DNA from 4 places in the Streptomyces sp. NPDC050546 genome. Region 2 is predicted to be linked to each of the others. Evidence: riboswitches for the same ligand, from Rfam matches in the RefSeq annotation. Region 2 holds a riboswitch; each other region holds the start of a gene.
The links. Region 2 has a riboswitch for cobalamin ahead of ACIBK5_RS25460 (energy-coupling factor ABC transporter permease). Riboswitches for the same ligand answer to the same signal wherever they lie in the genome.

Region 1 (3,925 bases), on a different contig from region 2:
GGGCTGCGCCGCACGATGCTGTGGGCCCTCGCCATACGGACGGCCGGATTCGTCGGCCTCCTGCTGGCCCTGCGCCGGCCGCCCCTGGCGGTCGCCGCGCTGGTGCTGACGTGCTGCGGCGCCGCCCTGTACCTGCCCGCCAACAAGGCGTACCTGGTGCACGGGGTGGACGAGGAGCGCCGGCCGGCGTTCCTGTCGGCGGGCAACGCGGCGCTCAACGCGGGCATGGCGGTGGGACCGTTGATCGCCGGGCCGTTCGTGCTGTCCTCGCCCGGCTGGCTGTTCGCGGCCGTCACGGCGCTGTTCCTCGCGGTCACGGCGGGCCACGCCGGGCTGCCCGCCGCCGGGGAGCGACCCCCCGGCACGGAGGCCACCCGGCAGGGGCTGCTGGCCGGGGTGGCCGTCCTGCCGTTCGCCGCCAACGCGCTGGCGTTCTATCTGTACTTCCACTTCCAGCACTTTCTGGCGATCTACGCGGTCGAGCGTGCCTCCAGCGAGTTCTACAGCCTGGTCCTGCTGCTCTGCTTCACGCTGGTCATCGTCGTCCAGCCGCTCGCCTCCGGGCTGATCCGGCGGATGCCTTACGCGCTCGCGCTGACCGTCGGGTTCGCGGGGCTGGCGGCCGGACTGGCCGTGCTGGCGATCGGCAGCCGGGCCGCTCTGCTGGCGGGCGGTGCGCTGATCACCCTGGGCGACATCGTGCTGTTCCTGAAGAACGACCTGGAGGCGCTGCGCCGCAGCCCGCGCTCCGACGCCGTGGTCTTCGGTCAGCAGCGGCTGGCCGCCGGTCTCGGCGCCTGCGCGAGCGGCGTGCTGGGCGGGCAGCTCTACGGCCTCGGCGAACGCGCCGGGCACACCGGCTGGTTCTGGCTGCTGGCCGCCGCGCAATGTCTGCTAATTCCCCCTCTCCTGCTCTTGCTGCGCAGGCACGGCGAGCGGCTGAAGCAGGTCCCATTCGACGAAGAAGGAGCACTGAAGCCGCATGACACGGACGGGCGGGTTCCAGGACGATGACTTCTGGACGGAGTTCCACGACTTCCTCTTCTCCGAGCAGCGCCACACCCAGGCCGAGGAGCTTCTCGACACCTCTCCCCTGCTGTCCTTCACGCCCGGGGCGCGGGTGCTCGACCTGTGCTGCGGCCCTGGCGTGTTCACCGTGCCGCTCGCCCGGCGCGGCTACGAGGTGACGGGCGTGGACCTCAGCCCGGCCATGCTGGACCGGGCGCGCAAACGGTCGGCGGACACCGGCACCGACGTCACCTACGTCCAGGCCGACGCGCGTGAGTTCGAGGCGCCGGGCGGCTTCGACGTCGTACTCAACATGTTCACGTCGTTCGGCTACTTCGAGGACCCGGCCGACAACGCGCGCGTGCTGCGCACCATGTACGACTGCCTGGCCCCGGGCGGCACCCTCGTCCTGGACCTGGCCGGCAAGGAGCTGCTGGCCCGCAAGGTCACCCCGCCGAAGGTGGTGACGCACGGTGAGGACCTGATGGTGCAGACCGACACGGTGCTGGACGACTGGGCGCGGCTGCGCAGCGACTGGGTCCTGGTGCGCGGCGAGCGGGTGACCCGGGCCACCCTGGTGTGGTTCGTGTACAGCGCCGTGGAGCTGCGGCGGATGGCCGAGGAGGCCGGGTTCGGGGGCGTGGAGGTCTTCGGTGGCTTCGACGGCCGGCCCTACGACGAGAACGCCGAGCGGCTGGTGCTGCGGGCGGTCCGCGAGGGGTGACGTGGGCATGGGGCGTGCGGGGCGGGCACGCACGCCCTGTTGACCGCGACGGCGCGGAACGTACTATCACCAGGTCATCGCCGCGACGGGAGACAGGAAGCCGGTGTGAGTCCGGCACGGTCCCGCCACTGTGACCGGGGAGTGCACCCCTTCGACACGCCACCGCGCGAGCGCGGGAAGGCGAGGGGGAACGTCGATCCGGGAGTCAGGACACTGACCCGTCGCGGGCCCGATCCGAGGAGCGCGGACTCCCCAGGAGGCTCTACGTGTCCCATCTGTTCTCCCCTGCCCGCAGGCAGGTCACAGCGCTGGCCGTCGCCCTGTCGGCGGCGCTGCTCGTCGCCGGCTGCGGCTCGTCCGGCGGCACCGCCCAGGACTCGAAGGCGGCGAAGGCGCCCCCGGGCTTCCCCGTCACCGTCGACAACTGCGGGGTGAAGACGACCTACGACAAGCCGCCGTCGCGGGTCGTCACCATCCACCAGCACCCGGCGGAACTGATGCTCGCCCTCGGTCTGAAGAACCGCATGGTCGGCACCGCCTTCCCCGACTCGGCCGTCCTGCCGGAACTGCGCAAGGACTACGAGGCGATCCCGGAACTGGCGAAGAAGGAGCCGTCGTTCGAGACCGTCCTGGAGGCCGAGCCGGACCTCGTCTACGGCGGCTACGGCAGTGCCTTCGCGGAGAACGACGGTCGCTCCCGCAAGGCGTTCGCCGACGCCGGCATCGACACCCACCTCAACCGCGAGTACTGCGGAAAGAAGCGGGTGACGATGAAGGACACCTACGACGAGATCCGCACCGTCGGTGAGATCTTCGGCGTCCCGGACCGGGCCGACGAACTGGTCTCCGACCTGGAGGGCCGGGTCGGCAAGGCGGCCTCCGCCGTCGAGGGCGAATCCGCTGTGCCGGTGTTCGTGTACGACAGCGGCGACAAGACCGCCTTCACCGCGGGCGGCAAGAGCCTCGGCACGGAGATCATCCGGCTGGCCGGCGGCAAGAACGTCTTCGCCGACCTCGACGATGTCTTCGGGGACGTCTCCTGGGAGCAGGTCGTCGAGCGCAGGCCCGAGGTCATCGCCATCTACGACTACGCCGGAGCCGGGAGCGTCGAGCAGAAGAAGAAGTTCCTGCTCTCCCAGCCGGCCCTCGCCGATGTGCCCGCCGTGAAGAACAAGCGGTTCGTCGTCCTGCCGCTCACCGCCACCCTGGTCGGCATCCGCTCCGCGTACGCGGTCGGGGACCTGGCGCGCGGGCTGCACCCCGAGAGCTCCCGGTGACGCAGCCGGCCACCGAGGCGCCCGCGGTGCGACGCCCTGTGCCGCCCGGGCAGCGGACGGGGCGCACCGGCCTGGCCGTCACGCTGCTCGTCCTGACCGCCCTGCTCGTCGTCTCCGCCACGGCGGGCCTGGCGATCGGCTCCGTACAGGTGCCTCCCGGGCAGGTCTGGGGCATCGTGACGCACACGCTGGGCGCGGGCTGGACGGAGCCTGACTGGTCGCGAGCGCGCGAGACCATCGTGCTGGACGTGCGGGCACCCCGCGTGCTGCTCGGGGTGGTGACCGGGGCCGGCCTCGCGGTCGTCGGCACCGCCCTGCAGGCCCTGGTGCGCAACCCGCTCGCCGAGCCGTATCTGCTGGGCGTCTCCTCGGGGGCGTCCCTGGGCGCGGTCTCGGTGATCGTGTTCGGGGTGAGCGTGTTCGGGCCGGTGTCGCTGTCGGCCGCCGCGTTCGCGGGCGCTCTGGGCGCGCTGCTGCTCGTGTACAGCACCGCCCGGACCGGAGGGCGCATCACCTCCGTACGGCTCGTGCTGTCCGGGGTGGCGATCGCGGCGGTGCTCACCGCGTTGCTGGATCTGCTGCTGCTGACCACCGACCGGGGCAACGAGGCCCGTGCGGTGCTCGCCTGGACCCTCGGCGGCCTCGGCGGCGTCAACTGGGGCACGCTGTGGCTGCCGAGCCTGGCGACCCTGCTGGGCGTCGGTGTCCTCATGGTGCAGTCCCGGAACCTCAACCTGCTGCTGGCGGGCGAGGAGGCCGCGACGACGATGGGCCTCGACGTGGCCCGGTTCCGGGCCCGGATGTTCGTGCTGGTCTCCCTCGTGACGGGCGTGCTGGTCGCGGCGGCCGGGCCGATCGGCTTCGTGGGCCTGATGCTGCCGCACATCGTGCGGCTCTTCGTCGGCGGCGACCATCG
Region 2 (3,925 bases):
CCGTCAACCGCCCCTCGTGCGGCCGCAGCCCGCCGCTGAGCAGCCGCATCAGGGTGGTCTTGCCGCTGCCGTTGCGGCCGAGCAGCGCGAGGGCCCGCCCCTCGCGGATGTCGAAGTCGAGGCCGCTGAGCACGGCCGGGCCGTCCTCGTAGGCGAAGGACGCGCCCCGCAGGGCGACGAGGGCGGGCTCGCTCATGCCGGCGGCCTTTCCAGTACGAAGGTGAGGACGGCCAGCGCCGCGAGGAGCGCGCAGCTGGCGGCCGTGAAGCGGACGGAGACGCGGGCCTCGGGCACCAGGACCCGCAGGGTCCCGTCGTAGCCGCGCCCCGCGAGGCCGGCCTGGAGACGGGCCGCCCGGTCGAAGGCCCGGACGAACGCGGTGGCGCCGAGTCCGCCCAGCGAACGCCAGGCGGCGGCCCGCGTGGTGTGCCCGAGCCGGGCGGCCTGCGCGTCGCGGATCCGGCGCACGGAGTCCAGCAGCAGAAAGCTCATGCGGTACGTCACGAGCGCGACATCGACGACCGGCGCCGGGACGCCCGCCCGGACCAGGCGGGGCAGCAGGTCGGACATGGGCGTGGTGAAGGCGAACAGCAGCACCCCCAGGGAGGCCGCCGAGGTGCGCAGCAGCAACTCCCCGGCCCGCAGCGGCCCGTCGTCCGCGAAGGAGACGAAGCCCCCCGGCCCGCCGACCTGGACGAGCAGCGTGAGAGCGCCGGTCACGCAGAAGCCCAGCGGCACGCGGTAGGCCCGCCACAGCCGCCGGCCGGGCACCCCGGCCGGCCCCAGCAGCAGGGACACGGCCGTCACGAGCACGAGAGCCGCGCCCGGCCAGGGCGGCAGGGAGATGGCCAGCACGGTGAGTCCGAGACCGAGCACGGCCTTGTCCACGGGATGGCGGCGGCGCCAGCGACTGCTGTGCGCCGCCGCGTCGATCGGCAGCACGCGGCTCAGGCCCTCTCGGCCGCCGGCTCCTCGGCGTCCCGCTCCCGAGCCTGCTGCTCACCCTGGCGCCGGCCCCGGCGCAGACCGAAGTAGTAGGCGAGGACACCGGCGCCGATCGCCGCCTGGAGGGCGAACAGCGCCGACTCGATCTCACCCGACGGCGGCTCGTACAGCGGCGAGAACCAGGGCTCGTAGTCCGGGTCGATCTCGGTGATCGCCGTCTCCGCCTGGGCGTCGGCGCCCGCGAACGGCTCCTCCTTGTGGTCGCCGAGGCCGAGCGCGAGCGGCAGTACGGCGAGCGCGGCCACCGCGAGCAGCAGCAGGAGGTTGATCTTCGTGTTCTTCTTCATCGGGCCGCCGCCTCGGTCTCGGTCACGGACTGCTTCTTGGCGAGGAGCACACCCAGCCGGGTCAGTTCGCCCTTGCTGGACTGCACCAGCAGCCGCATCACGAGCACCGTCAGCAGCCCCTCGCTCACCGCGAGCGGGATCTGGGTGACGGCGAAGATGGTGCCGAACTTGCCGAGCGCGCCCACGAACCCGCTGCCCGGGTCGGGGAAGGCCAGTGCCAGCTGCACGCTGGTGACGCAGTACGTGGACAGGTCGGCGAAGAACGCCCCGAAGAAGACCGCGACCATCAGCGGCACGTCGTACCGCCGCAGCAGCTTGTACACGGCGTATCCGGCCCAGGGCCCGACGATCGCCATGGAGAAGACGTTGGCGCCCAGCGTGGTCAGACCGCCGTGGGCGAGCAGCAGCGCCTGGAAGAGCAGGGTGATGGTGCCCAGCACCGCCATGATGGGTGGCCGGAAAAGGATGGCTCCCAGACCCGTTCCGGTGGGGTGGGAGCAACTGCCGGTGACCGACGGCAGTTTCAGGGCGGACAGAACGAACGTGAAGGCACCGGAGGCACCGAGGAGCAGGGTGCTCTCGGGGTGCTCGCGCACCTCACGGGTGAGCGACCGGACTCCGTGGACGACGAACGGGGCCGACGCGACGCCCCAGGCGACCGCGTGTGCGGGTGGCAGAAAACCCTCGGCTATGTGCATGGCTCAGCAGACCCTCTCCAGCACCTCGTGGATGGTTGACGTGCCTTGGCCGGTCTCCTGGCTGACGGGTACCACCGCCCGTGCTCCGCCTTCCCGGGGCAAGGGCTCTGGCGCCACATTCCCGTCGTCCGCCCGGAGGGCGGGAATGTGGCGCCAGAGCCCTAGGACCCAGTGGCTGCCCGTGTGGGCTGGAGCCGGACTTCCCGATTCACAGTGGCGAGGGCCGCACCGGCATCACACCGGATTTCCCGTTCACCAAGGCGTGGTGACAGTAATGCCGAGATAAGGACGATGACAAGCCACCCGAGGGGGCGCGCGAGGGGGCGTCCGCTCGCACACCGGCGCAGGGCCGCTCAGTCGTCGCCCCCGGCGTCATCGTCGTCCCCGTCCTCCCAGGTCTGACGGGGCTTCTCCTGCTGGGGTTTGTCCGCCTTTCGCGGTGGGGCGGCCGTCTCCTGCGCCGGAGTCGTGGGGCTGGGCTTCACTTCGACGGGGGTCGGGGGAGGAGACGCGGTGGTGGACGGGGTGATATCGGCCACTGTGCCGGCGGCCGGCGCGGTGGCGGCCGGATCCGTGTCCTCCGCCGGAGCTGAGGAGAGGGGCGAGGCGGAGTCCGCGGACGGTGTGGCGGCCGGGCTGCTCGCGGACGGGGACGCGTCGGGTTCCGTGCCCTCCGTCGCGGTGTCGTCGGGCGAGAACCACAGCATGCCGGCGAGCATCGCGGCGGCGAAGAGTGTCGCCGCGGCGACCGTCGCGGCCGCTCTGCGCCGGTTGTCGTCGCCGCCCCGGGGTGCGGCGCGACGCGAACGGCCGGCCTGGGGTGTGCGGCCGGTGCGCAGCCCGGGGGCGCCGGGCAGCGCGTAGGTGGCCGGGTTGCGGGTCTCGGTGGCTGGATACGGCCCGGGCGTGGCGGACGTCACCGGGGGCGCGGCCTCCGGCAGCGGCTCGGGCCGCCCTCGCCAGGCGCCACCGGCGAACCACTCGGCGGTCTGCTGTGCGGTGGGCCGGTCCTCGGGCTGCTTGGCGAGCAGGCCGAGCAGGTAGTTCTCGAAGGCCGGCGGGAGTCCGGCGACACCGAGCTCGCGGGGCGGTACGGGCGCGGAGTCGAGGTGCTGGTGCAGGAGCGCGACGGCGGTGTCCGCCTGGAACGGTGGCCGTCCGCTGAGGAGCTGGTAGAGCAGACACCCCAGGGAGTACATGTCGGAGGCGGGACCGGCGGGCTGGCCCAGGGCGCGTTCGGGTGCGAGGTAGAGGCCGGTGCCGACGATCTGGCCGGTAGCGGTGAGCGCGGCGCCGGGGTCGTCCAGGAAGCGGGCGATGCCGAAGTCGCCGATTTTCAAGGTGCCGTGGGTGTCCAGCAGGAGGTTGGCGGGCTTGATGTCACGGTGGACGATGCCCTGCGCGTGCGCGGCGGCGAGCCCTGCGGCGGCCTGTGCGGCGAGATCGGCCACCCGCTCGGCGGGCAGCGCGCCGGAGGCGGCCAGCACCCCGGCGAGGCTGTCGCCCTCGACCAGTTCCATCACCAGGTACAGCCGGTTGTCGTACTCGCCGAAGTCCAGGACACCGACCAGATGGGGGTGGTTGAGACGCCCGGCGGTCTGGGCCTCCAGACGGAACCGGGAGGCCGCCGTGACATCGGTGTCCTGGGGCAGCAGCAGCTTGACGGCCACCGCTCTGGCGAGCGTCTCGTCGTACGCGCGCCAGACCTCTCCCATTCCACCGCGCCCGATCTCAACATCCAGCCGGTAGCGGCCCGCTAGCAGCACTCGTCCTCGTCTCATGCAGGGGGGAAGGTACGTCGCCGCATGCCGAACTCCCCGTTTTGACGCGGGGGTTGGTGGGGAACGTCGCAGCCGACCCAGGATACTGGCGCCGCGTGACCCATGATCTCCGCAGCGGGGGAGAGAGACGGTACGGTCCCGGAAATCCAGGAGC
Region 3 (3,925 bases), on a different contig from region 2:
CGTAGCGCAGGGGCTTGGCGACCGTCGCGAGGGCCTCAGCCGTGGTCGCGTCGGGGGAGACGCGGGCGCAGGCCGTCCGGGCGGGGGGCGGGGTCTCGCCCTGGGGGGCGTCCGCCTTGGTGCCGGGGTCGATGACGAGCGCCACCCGCTTCTTCCCGTCCTGCGCGGGGGTCTTCGCGCAGATGGTCCTGAAGTCGGCCGTGCCGCGCGGCCGGGCCGCCTCGGCGGAGTCCTCGCTCACCGCGAAGCGGAAGCCCTGGACGTCGCCGTCGGAGGGGCGGGCCATGGACGGGCCCTGGGTGGCGTAGACCCAGCGGTCGCCTTCGCGGTCCCAGAACGACCAGTACCGGTAGCCGGCGGCCTGGGCCTGGCCCGCGCCCGCGATCAGCAGGAGCGAGGCCAGGAGGAGGAGAACGGCCCGGCCGATCACGACTGCTGCTTCTTCTTGCGGCCGGTGAAGAGGAAGCCGATGCCGATACCGGCGACGAGGCAGACCCCGACGTACCACCAGACGCCGAAGAAGTCCGACCCCGAGTCGTCCTTCTCGTCGGCCGCCGAGGTCTTTTCGGGGGCCTGCGGGGCCGGGCCCGTCGCGTTGAGCTGCTTCACCAGGTCCGTGCCGCCGAAGTCACGCGGGTTCGCGCCCGTCGCCTGCGCGGCGAAGATCAGCTGGGCGTAGGCGGCCGGGCCGCCCTGCTCGGCCCAGCCGGCGGAGTTCTTCTCCAGCCACCGCACGGACTTCCCGGCCTGCGCGGCCTCGCCCTGCGCGGCGAGTGCCACGACCGCGTCGGCGGTGTTGCCGTGGTCGGGCTGGGGGTCCGCGCCGGCGAGGGCGGAGGTGAGGTGGTCGTCGCCCTTGGCGAGGGTCTGCGTGAGGTACGCGGCCCCGTTGTCGGCGGCCTGTCGCGGTGTGGCCGGATCCGCGCATGTGGCGTCGGACTTCTTCCCGGCCTCCACCACCATGCCCTTGCCCAGGGCGCCGAGGACACCGGCCGCCGTGGCGTCCGCGTTGGCGGTCAGCTCGCCCTTCTTGTCCGGCTGGAACGCGAAGGCGCCGTCGTCGTCCCCACCGCAGGGGAGGGCGAGCTTCAGCAGGGCGTCGTCGGGCGACTTCCCGCCCTTCTCGACCTGGTCCGGCTTCTCACCGGCGGCGGCGAGCGCGCCGACGATGACCGACGTGGAGTTGGTGTCGCTGGCGCCGCCGGGCGCGTAGCCCCAGCCGCCGTCCTTGTTCTGGACGGACTTCAGCCAGCCGACGGCCTTGTCCGTGACGGCGTCCTGTCCGCCGAGGGCGGCGAGCGCCTGGACGGCGGCGGCCGTGGCGTTGGTGTCGAGCATGGTCTTGGCGTCGCACGCGGCGGCGGGGTCGGGCCGGTACGCGGCGAACCCGCCGTCCTCGCACTGCTGCCGGACCAGCCACTCGACGGACTTGGCGGCCGGCTTCTCACCCACCGTGTCCTGGGCCAGCAGGGCGAGCGACTGGCGCCAGACGCCGTCGAACTTGGGGTCCTTGTCGCCGTACAGGGCGGAGGGGAACGCCTGGGACGGAGTCGGTGACGGTGCGGCGGCGGCCGGCGTGGCGGCGCCGATCACGGTGGCGGCGGCCAGGACGGCGGCGCTGCGGCGGACGTTCATGATCGGCGGGTGCCTCTCCCTGTGAGGGAGCCGGGCAGCACGGGACACCCCGGCGGCTCGGCTCCGTATACCTCGACGGTGCCGTGCACCGGCGGGCGCCGGGCACATGAGCCGGTCACGATCCGTACGGGGCGATCCGGCTCACCGCCTGCCTCGGCGGGCGGTTCACGGTTGCGGGTCAGCGCCGGAATTACACCGGCTTCTCCCTGTACGGGTGATGACGACCCGCCTACTGTACCCGGAAGTAGCAAAACGGCCGAGAGTACCTTCGCCCCATGCCGACCACACCGCCCGGAAGACTCCTCGGCTCGGGCCGCCGTGCCGATGTGTACGAGATCGACGAGATGTGGGTGCTGCGCCGCGAACGGGAGGGCGGGGGAGACGCGGCGGCGGAGGGCGCGGTGATGGAGCACGTGCGCGCCCACGGCTATCCGGTGCCCCGCGTCCGCCCGACCGGCTCGCGCACCGACCTGGTGATGGAACGGCTCTCCGGCCCGACCATGCTCCAGGCCTGCCTGGCGGGCACGCTGGAGGTGGCGGAGGCCGGTTCGATCCTGGCCGGGCTCCTGCGCGACCTGCACACCGTCCCCGCCCTGCACTCCACCGACCCGGTGGCCCGCGTCCTCCATCTGGACCTCCACCCGGAGAACGTGATGATCACGCCCGAGGGGCCGCGCGTCATCGACTGGTCCAACACGGAGGAGGGCGACCCGGGGCTGGACTGGGCGGCCTCGGCGGTGGTCCTCGCCCAGGCAGCGGTCTCCGGCGACCCCCTGGCCACGGCCGCCCGCACCATGCTGGCCGCCCTCCTCGCCGACCCGTCCCCGCTCACACGGCCCGCCCTGACGGAGGCCCGGAGCCGCCGCGCCTCCAATCCGACGATGAGTCCGGAGGAGGTCGAACTGCTGGACACGGCCGAGGAGTTGATCCTGTCCCTGAGGTAAACCGGTTAACGTGAAGCTCCACGACCACACGCAGGAGCGTCCATGACTGAGCAGGTGGAGAACTCCGAGCAGGAGCCGCTCTCCAAGATCGACACCTCGGTTCCGCACTCGGCGCGGATCTGGAACTACTGGCTGGGCGGGAAGGACAACTACGAAGTCGACCGTGTGGCCGGTGACGCCTTCCGCGAGATCTTCCCCGGGATCGAGACCGGGGCGCGCGCCGCCCGCTACTTCCTCGCCCGCGCCGTTCGCCATCTCGCCGCTGAAGAGGGCATCCGCCAGTTCCTGGACATCGGCACCGGGCTGCCCAACGTGGACAACACCCACCAGATCGCCCAGCGGGTGGCCCCGGAGAGCCGGATCGTCTACGTCGACAACGACCCGCTGGTGCTGGCCCACGCCCGCGCGTTGCTCACCAGCACACCGGAAGGCGTCACCAACTACGTCGACGCCGACCTGCGCAAGCCGAGCACGATCGTCCGGGAAGCCGGCAAGACGCTGGACTTCGACCAGCCCGTCGCGCTCATGCTGATGGGCATCCTCGGCCACATCGAGGACCACGACGAGGCGCGCGAGATCGTGCGGCAGCTGGTGGACGCGCTGCCTTCCGGCAGCTATCTGGTGCAGTACGACTCCACCGACACCAGCGAGGACTACCTCCGGGCCATCGGGCAGTACAACGACGGCGGCTCGATCCCGTACATCCTGCGCAGCCCCGAGCAGATCGCCCGCTACTTCGACGGTTTGGAGCTGCTGGAGCCGGGCGTCACGTCCTGCTCGCGCTGGCGTCCCGACGCCGAGGCCCTGGGCCTGCCGGCGGAGGTGCACCAGTACGGCGGTGTCGCCCTCAAGCGCTGAACCCCGGACAGGCCTCGCTCAGGTCTCCTGGAGTATGCGGTGCAGGATGGTCGGAGTCTCGTCCGGTGACTCGGCTTCGACCACCAGCCGGTTCATGGCGTCCCAGTAGCGCTCGATGTCGGCCGCCTTGTCGGGATAGAGCGCGGTGGTGAGCTGCTCCAGGTAGACCACGTCGGGCAACTGGCCACCGGGCAGCCGCAGAATGGTGACCGGACCGCCCTCCGCGGCATGGCCGCCGGAGAGGAACGGCAGGATCTGGACGGTGACCTGCGGAAGCCGGCAGACCTCGATGAGATGCCTGAGCTGGGCACGCATCACCTCCGGCCCGCCCACCGGGCGCCGCAGCGCCGCCTCGTCGATCACGGCCCAGAGCTGGGCCGCGCCCGGCTGCCGGTGCAGGATCCGCTGCCGGGTCATCCGCAGCGCCACCCGGCGGTCGATCTCCCGCGCCTCGGCGTCGGTGTGGGCGAGCCGGACGGCGGCACGCG
Region 4 (3,925 bases), on a different contig from region 2:
GACAGCGTCTCGCGCTTGAACAGGTTGGACACCTGCGGCTCGATGCACTCGTACACGCCCGCGATGGAGGCGATGGTGGCCGTGGGTGCGATGGCGAGGAGCAGGGAGTTGCGCATGCCGGTCGTGGCGACGCGCTCGCGCAGGGCCGCCCAGCGCTCGGGCCAGGTCAGCTCCACGTCGTAGTGGTCCGGGTGCAGCACGCCCCTGGCCGTACGGGTCTTCTCCCAGGCCGGCAGCGGGCCGTTGCGCTCGGCCAGATCGGTGGAGGCCTCGTACGAGGCGAGCATGATGCGCTCGGCGATACGGGTGGAGAGCGCCTTGGCCTCGGGCGAGTCGAAGGGCAGGCGCAGCTTGAAGAAGACGTCCTGCAGGCCCATGGCCCCGAGGCCGACCGGACGCCAGCGGGCGTTGGAGCGGCCCGCCTGCTCGGTCGGGTAGAAGTTGATGTCCACGACCCGGTCGAGGAACGTGACGGCCGTACGGACGGTCTCGTCCAGGCGCTCCCAGTCGAGGTCGCCGGTCGATGTGTCGACAAAGGAACCCAGGTTGACCGACCCCAGGTTGCAGACCGCCGTCTCCCCGTCGTCGGTGACCTCCAGGATCTCCGTGCAGAGGTTGGAGGAGTGCACGACGTGGCCCGGCTCGGCCGTCTGGTTGGCGGTGCGGTTGGCGGCGTCCTTGAAGGTCATCCAGCCGTTGCCGGTCTGCGCGAGGGCACGCATCATGCGGCCGTACAGCTCACGGGCGGGCAGGGTCTTCCTCGCCAGGCCCTTCGCCTCGGCCGCCCGGTACGCGGCGTCGAACTCCTCGCCGTACAGGTCGACCAGCTCGGGCACGTCCGAGGGGGAGAACAGCGACCACTGCCTGTCGGCGTTCACCCGCCGCATGAACTCGTCCGGCACCCAGTGCGCCAGGTTCAGGTTGTGCGTACGGCGGGCGTCCTCGCCGGTGTTGTCGCGCAGCTCCAGGAACTCCTCGATGTCGGAGTGCCAGGTCTCCAGATAGACCGCGGCCGCGCCCTTGCGGCGACCGCCCTGGTTCACGGCGGCGACCGAGGCGTCGAGGGTCTTCAGGAACGGGACGATGCCGTTGGAGTGGCCGTTGGTGCCGCGGATCAGCGAACCGCGCGCACGGATACGGGAGTACGAGAGGCCGATGCCGCCCGCGTGCTTCGACAGCCGCGCCACCTGGTGGTACCGGTCGTAGATCGAGTCCAGCTCGTCCTTGGGGGAGTCGAGGAGGTAGCAGGACGACATCTGGGGGTGCCGGGTGCCGGAGTTGAAGAGGGTGGGGGAGGAGGGGAGGTAGTCGAGGCGGCTCATGAGCCCGTAGAGCGCGGCGACCTCGTCGACGGCCTGTGCCGTGTCGTCCTCGGCGAGGCCGGCGGCGACGCGCAGCATGAAGTGCTGGGGCGTCTCGACGACCTTGCGGGTGATCGGGTGGCGGAGCAGGTAGCGGCTGTGCAGCGTCCGCAGGCCGAAGTAGCCGAAGCGGTCGTCGGCGGCCCGGTCGATCAGCGCGTCGAGCCGGGCGGCGTGGACGCGCACGAACTCGGCGGTCCGGTCGGCGATCAGCCCCTCACGGTGGCCGACCGCGACGGACTCGGTGAAGGACGTGACGCCCTGGGAGGCGGCCTCTTCGCGGATGCCGATCGTCAGCAGGCGCGCGGCCAGCCGGGAGTAGGCGGGGTCCTCGGAGATGAGGCCGGCGGCCGACTCCGTCGCGAGCTCGCGCAGCTCCGTCTCGTCCGCCCGCGCGGACCGGCCGCGCAGCGCGGCGGCGGCGACCCGGCCGGGGTCGGCGTCGGGGAGATCGGCGGTCAGCTCGGTCAGGGTCCGCAGCAGCGCGGCACCGGGACCGTCGTGCTCTTTCTCGGAAGCTGAGACCGGTTCGGCTGGCGCGATGGTCACGTGGGGCTCTCCCTCGCTCGGCAAGGGGCCTCGCGCAGGGCAGGGGGCAGCACACGAGCGCACACGGCGTCGCGTCCACCGGCCCATTCCACGAGGCCCGGACGTCAGGGCACCCCGGCCGGACGGCCGGGTGCGCTGTCGGCAGGTCCTCGGACTGACGCTTGTGCATGAAACATGCACAAGTACACCGTTGCGGGACAGTTCCGGATTCGCACCGGATTCCCCTGCGGCGGCAGCGAGCACGAGCATACATCTTGTGCTGGGTTCGGGTGACGCCCCCAGATGTTGTGTCGCGCTGGTGTCGGAGCGTCAGCTGACAGGTGAGAAGAGTGATGCCCTGCCGGCGTTTCCCCATCGGGTTGCGGGGCATGCCGGGAGTGCTTCCATGGAAGTAGGTGCCGACGTCCGCGGGTCCTCCGTACTGGGAATCAGATCGCCCTCGGAGGGAGTACTCACCATGACGAGGGTCGTCCGTCGCACACCTGGCAAGGCGCGGCCGCACAACGCGCCGATGGCCACCCTGGATCTGCGACGGGCGGCGAGATGGACCAGCCGCGTCGTCGTCGGCTACTGGCACAGCCTGACCATCCGTCTCGAGGCCCGCCGCGGCACCACCCGGCCCAGGAAGTGGCGCAGGTGGTTCTCCTACACCAACGTGCTCCGGATGGTCTGGGCGGTCGGCGCCCTCGTGGTCTTCGGCTGGATCGGGGCCGGCGTGCACATGCTGGTCACCGACGAGAAGACCACGGTCGAGAGATGGCAGCAGGACCCTGGACTCGACGCCTTGGTCCGCTTCGTCGGTCCGGCCCTCACCGCTTCGGTCGCCGCCGCGCTCTTCCTGTTCTGGTGGTACAGCTGGAACAAACGGCGCTACCTCGTGAAGGCGCGCAAGGACCCGCACAAGCTCGTGCTCACGGCCGGGCAGGACTCCACCGAGATCGTGGGTCGCGAGGAGCTCGCGCAGGTCATCGCCCAACGGCTGAGGGAGCGCGGCACCCGTCGGCCCTATCTGCTCGTGGGCGGTGTCGGCACGGGGAAGACCGCCGTCCTGGTGCGGCTCACCGAACTACTGGCCCAGCAGCGTGCCGTGCCCGTGCCGATCCGGCTGCGGGACGCCGACGGCGGGACCGAGCTGAACTTCGAGCGCATGGCCAGGCAGCGTTTCGCCGAGGTGGCGCCGCAGGGCATTCTGGCCCGCACCAAGATCGAGCGGGTGTGGCAGCAACTGCTCGCCGACGACAAGCTGGTCGTCATCGCCGACGGACTGGAGGAGGCTCTTCTCGACGGCGGCCTTCAGCAGAACCGGGACAACATCATCCGCTGTGCCATCGAACGCGCCTATGAGGAGCGGCTCCCGGTGGTCATCGCTTCCCGGCCACACAGTCCCCTGGACACCACGCCCGCCGCGATCGTGGAGCTGGAACCGCTGAGCGAGGAGGAGGCGCTGCAATTCGTCAAAGCCTCCGTACCGGAGACGGACGAGCGTCGCGTGGACTGGATCGTGGAGACGGCGGAGGTGACCGAATCGCCCGTCTATCTGCAGATCGCGCGTGAACTGCACCGGCACGGTGCACTGGAACGTGACCGTCCGACCGATGACCCGAAGCGTCTGAACACACGCAGCCGGGACCGGAGCACGCTCCGGTTGTGGCTGCTGGACACCTGGGGCCGTGCCCTGCTCGAAGGCCGGCTGCGCGAGGACGTCGCGCTCGCCCCGCACGAGCGCCGCGACACCCTCGAGGTGGTCTCCGCACTGGCCTGTGTGGGACTGCTCCAGGACAAGCTGGAGGTGGACTGCGCCGAGCTGCTCGGCCCGGAGGGCCACCCCGGTGGACGTCTGTGGGTCAGGGTGCCCGGCACCGACCAGTACGGCACCAACGGGAACGCCTTCTCCGAGTGGCACCGGGAACAGATCTGGGCAGCGCTCTGCGCCAGGCTCGGCGACCAGGAGGGGAGGCGGCTGCACAGAGGGAACATGGCGCAGTGCCACGCGGTCCTCGCCCGTCTGGTGGGCA

Region 1: linked by a shared signal. The riboswitch ahead of ACIBK5_RS35170 (ABC transporter substrate-binding protein) and the one ahead of ACIBK5_RS25460 (energy-coupling factor ABC transporter permease) in region 2 are both predicted to bind cobalamin.
Region 3: linked by a shared signal. The riboswitch ahead of ACIBK5_RS14810 (prenyltransferase/squalene oxidase repeat-containing protein) and the one ahead of ACIBK5_RS25460 (energy-coupling factor ABC transporter permease) in region 2 are both predicted to bind cobalamin.
Region 4: linked by a shared signal. The riboswitch ahead of ACIBK5_RS30260 (ribonucleoside-diphosphate reductase subunit alpha) and the one ahead of ACIBK5_RS25460 (energy-coupling factor ABC transporter permease) in region 2 are both predicted to bind cobalamin.

What each region holds. Positions count from the first base shown of each region.
Region 1 covers NZ_JBITGX010000018.1:94,268-98,192, reverse strand. Annotated here, with positions in the region: gene ACIBK5_RS35180 (MFS transporter) at 1-1,014, shown strand, start outside; gene ACIBK5_RS35175 (class I SAM-dependent methyltransferase) at 983-1,732, shown strand; cobalamin riboswitch at 1,825-1,948, shown strand; gene ACIBK5_RS35170 (ABC transporter substrate-binding protein) at 2,008-3,009, shown strand; gene ACIBK5_RS35165 (FecCD family ABC transporter permease) at 3,006-3,925, shown strand, end outside.
Region 2 covers NZ_JBITGX010000010.1:198,103-202,027, reverse strand. Annotated here, with positions in the region: gene ACIBK5_RS25475 (energy-coupling factor ABC transporter ATP-binding protein) at 1-196, opposite strand, end outside; gene cbiQ (cobalt ECF transporter T component CbiQ) at 193-942, opposite strand; gene ACIBK5_RS25465 (energy-coupling factor ABC transporter substrate-binding protein) at 948-1,292, opposite strand; gene ACIBK5_RS25460 (energy-coupling factor ABC transporter permease) at 1,289-1,990, opposite strand; cobalamin riboswitch at 2,020-2,287, opposite strand; gene ACIBK5_RS25455 (serine/threonine-protein kinase) at 2,344-3,771, opposite strand.
Region 3 covers NZ_JBITGX010000005.1:230,471-234,395, reverse strand. Annotated here, with positions in the region: gene ACIBK5_RS14815 (SCO2322 family protein) at 1-430, opposite strand, end outside; gene ACIBK5_RS14810 (prenyltransferase/squalene oxidase repeat-containing protein) at 427-1,635, opposite strand; cobalamin riboswitch at 1,748-1,892, opposite strand; gene ACIBK5_RS14805 (phosphotransferase) at 1,911-2,579, shown strand; gene ACIBK5_RS14800 (SAM-dependent methyltransferase) at 2,622-3,437, shown strand; gene ACIBK5_RS14795 (helix-turn-helix domain-containing protein) at 3,456-3,925, opposite strand, start outside.
Region 4 covers NZ_JBITGX010000013.1:214,930-218,854, reverse strand. Annotated here, with positions in the region: gene ACIBK5_RS30260 (ribonucleoside-diphosphate reductase subunit alpha) at 1-1,910, opposite strand, end outside; cobalamin riboswitch at 2,033-2,176, opposite strand; gene ACIBK5_RS30255 (ATP-binding protein) at 2,368-3,925, shown strand, end outside.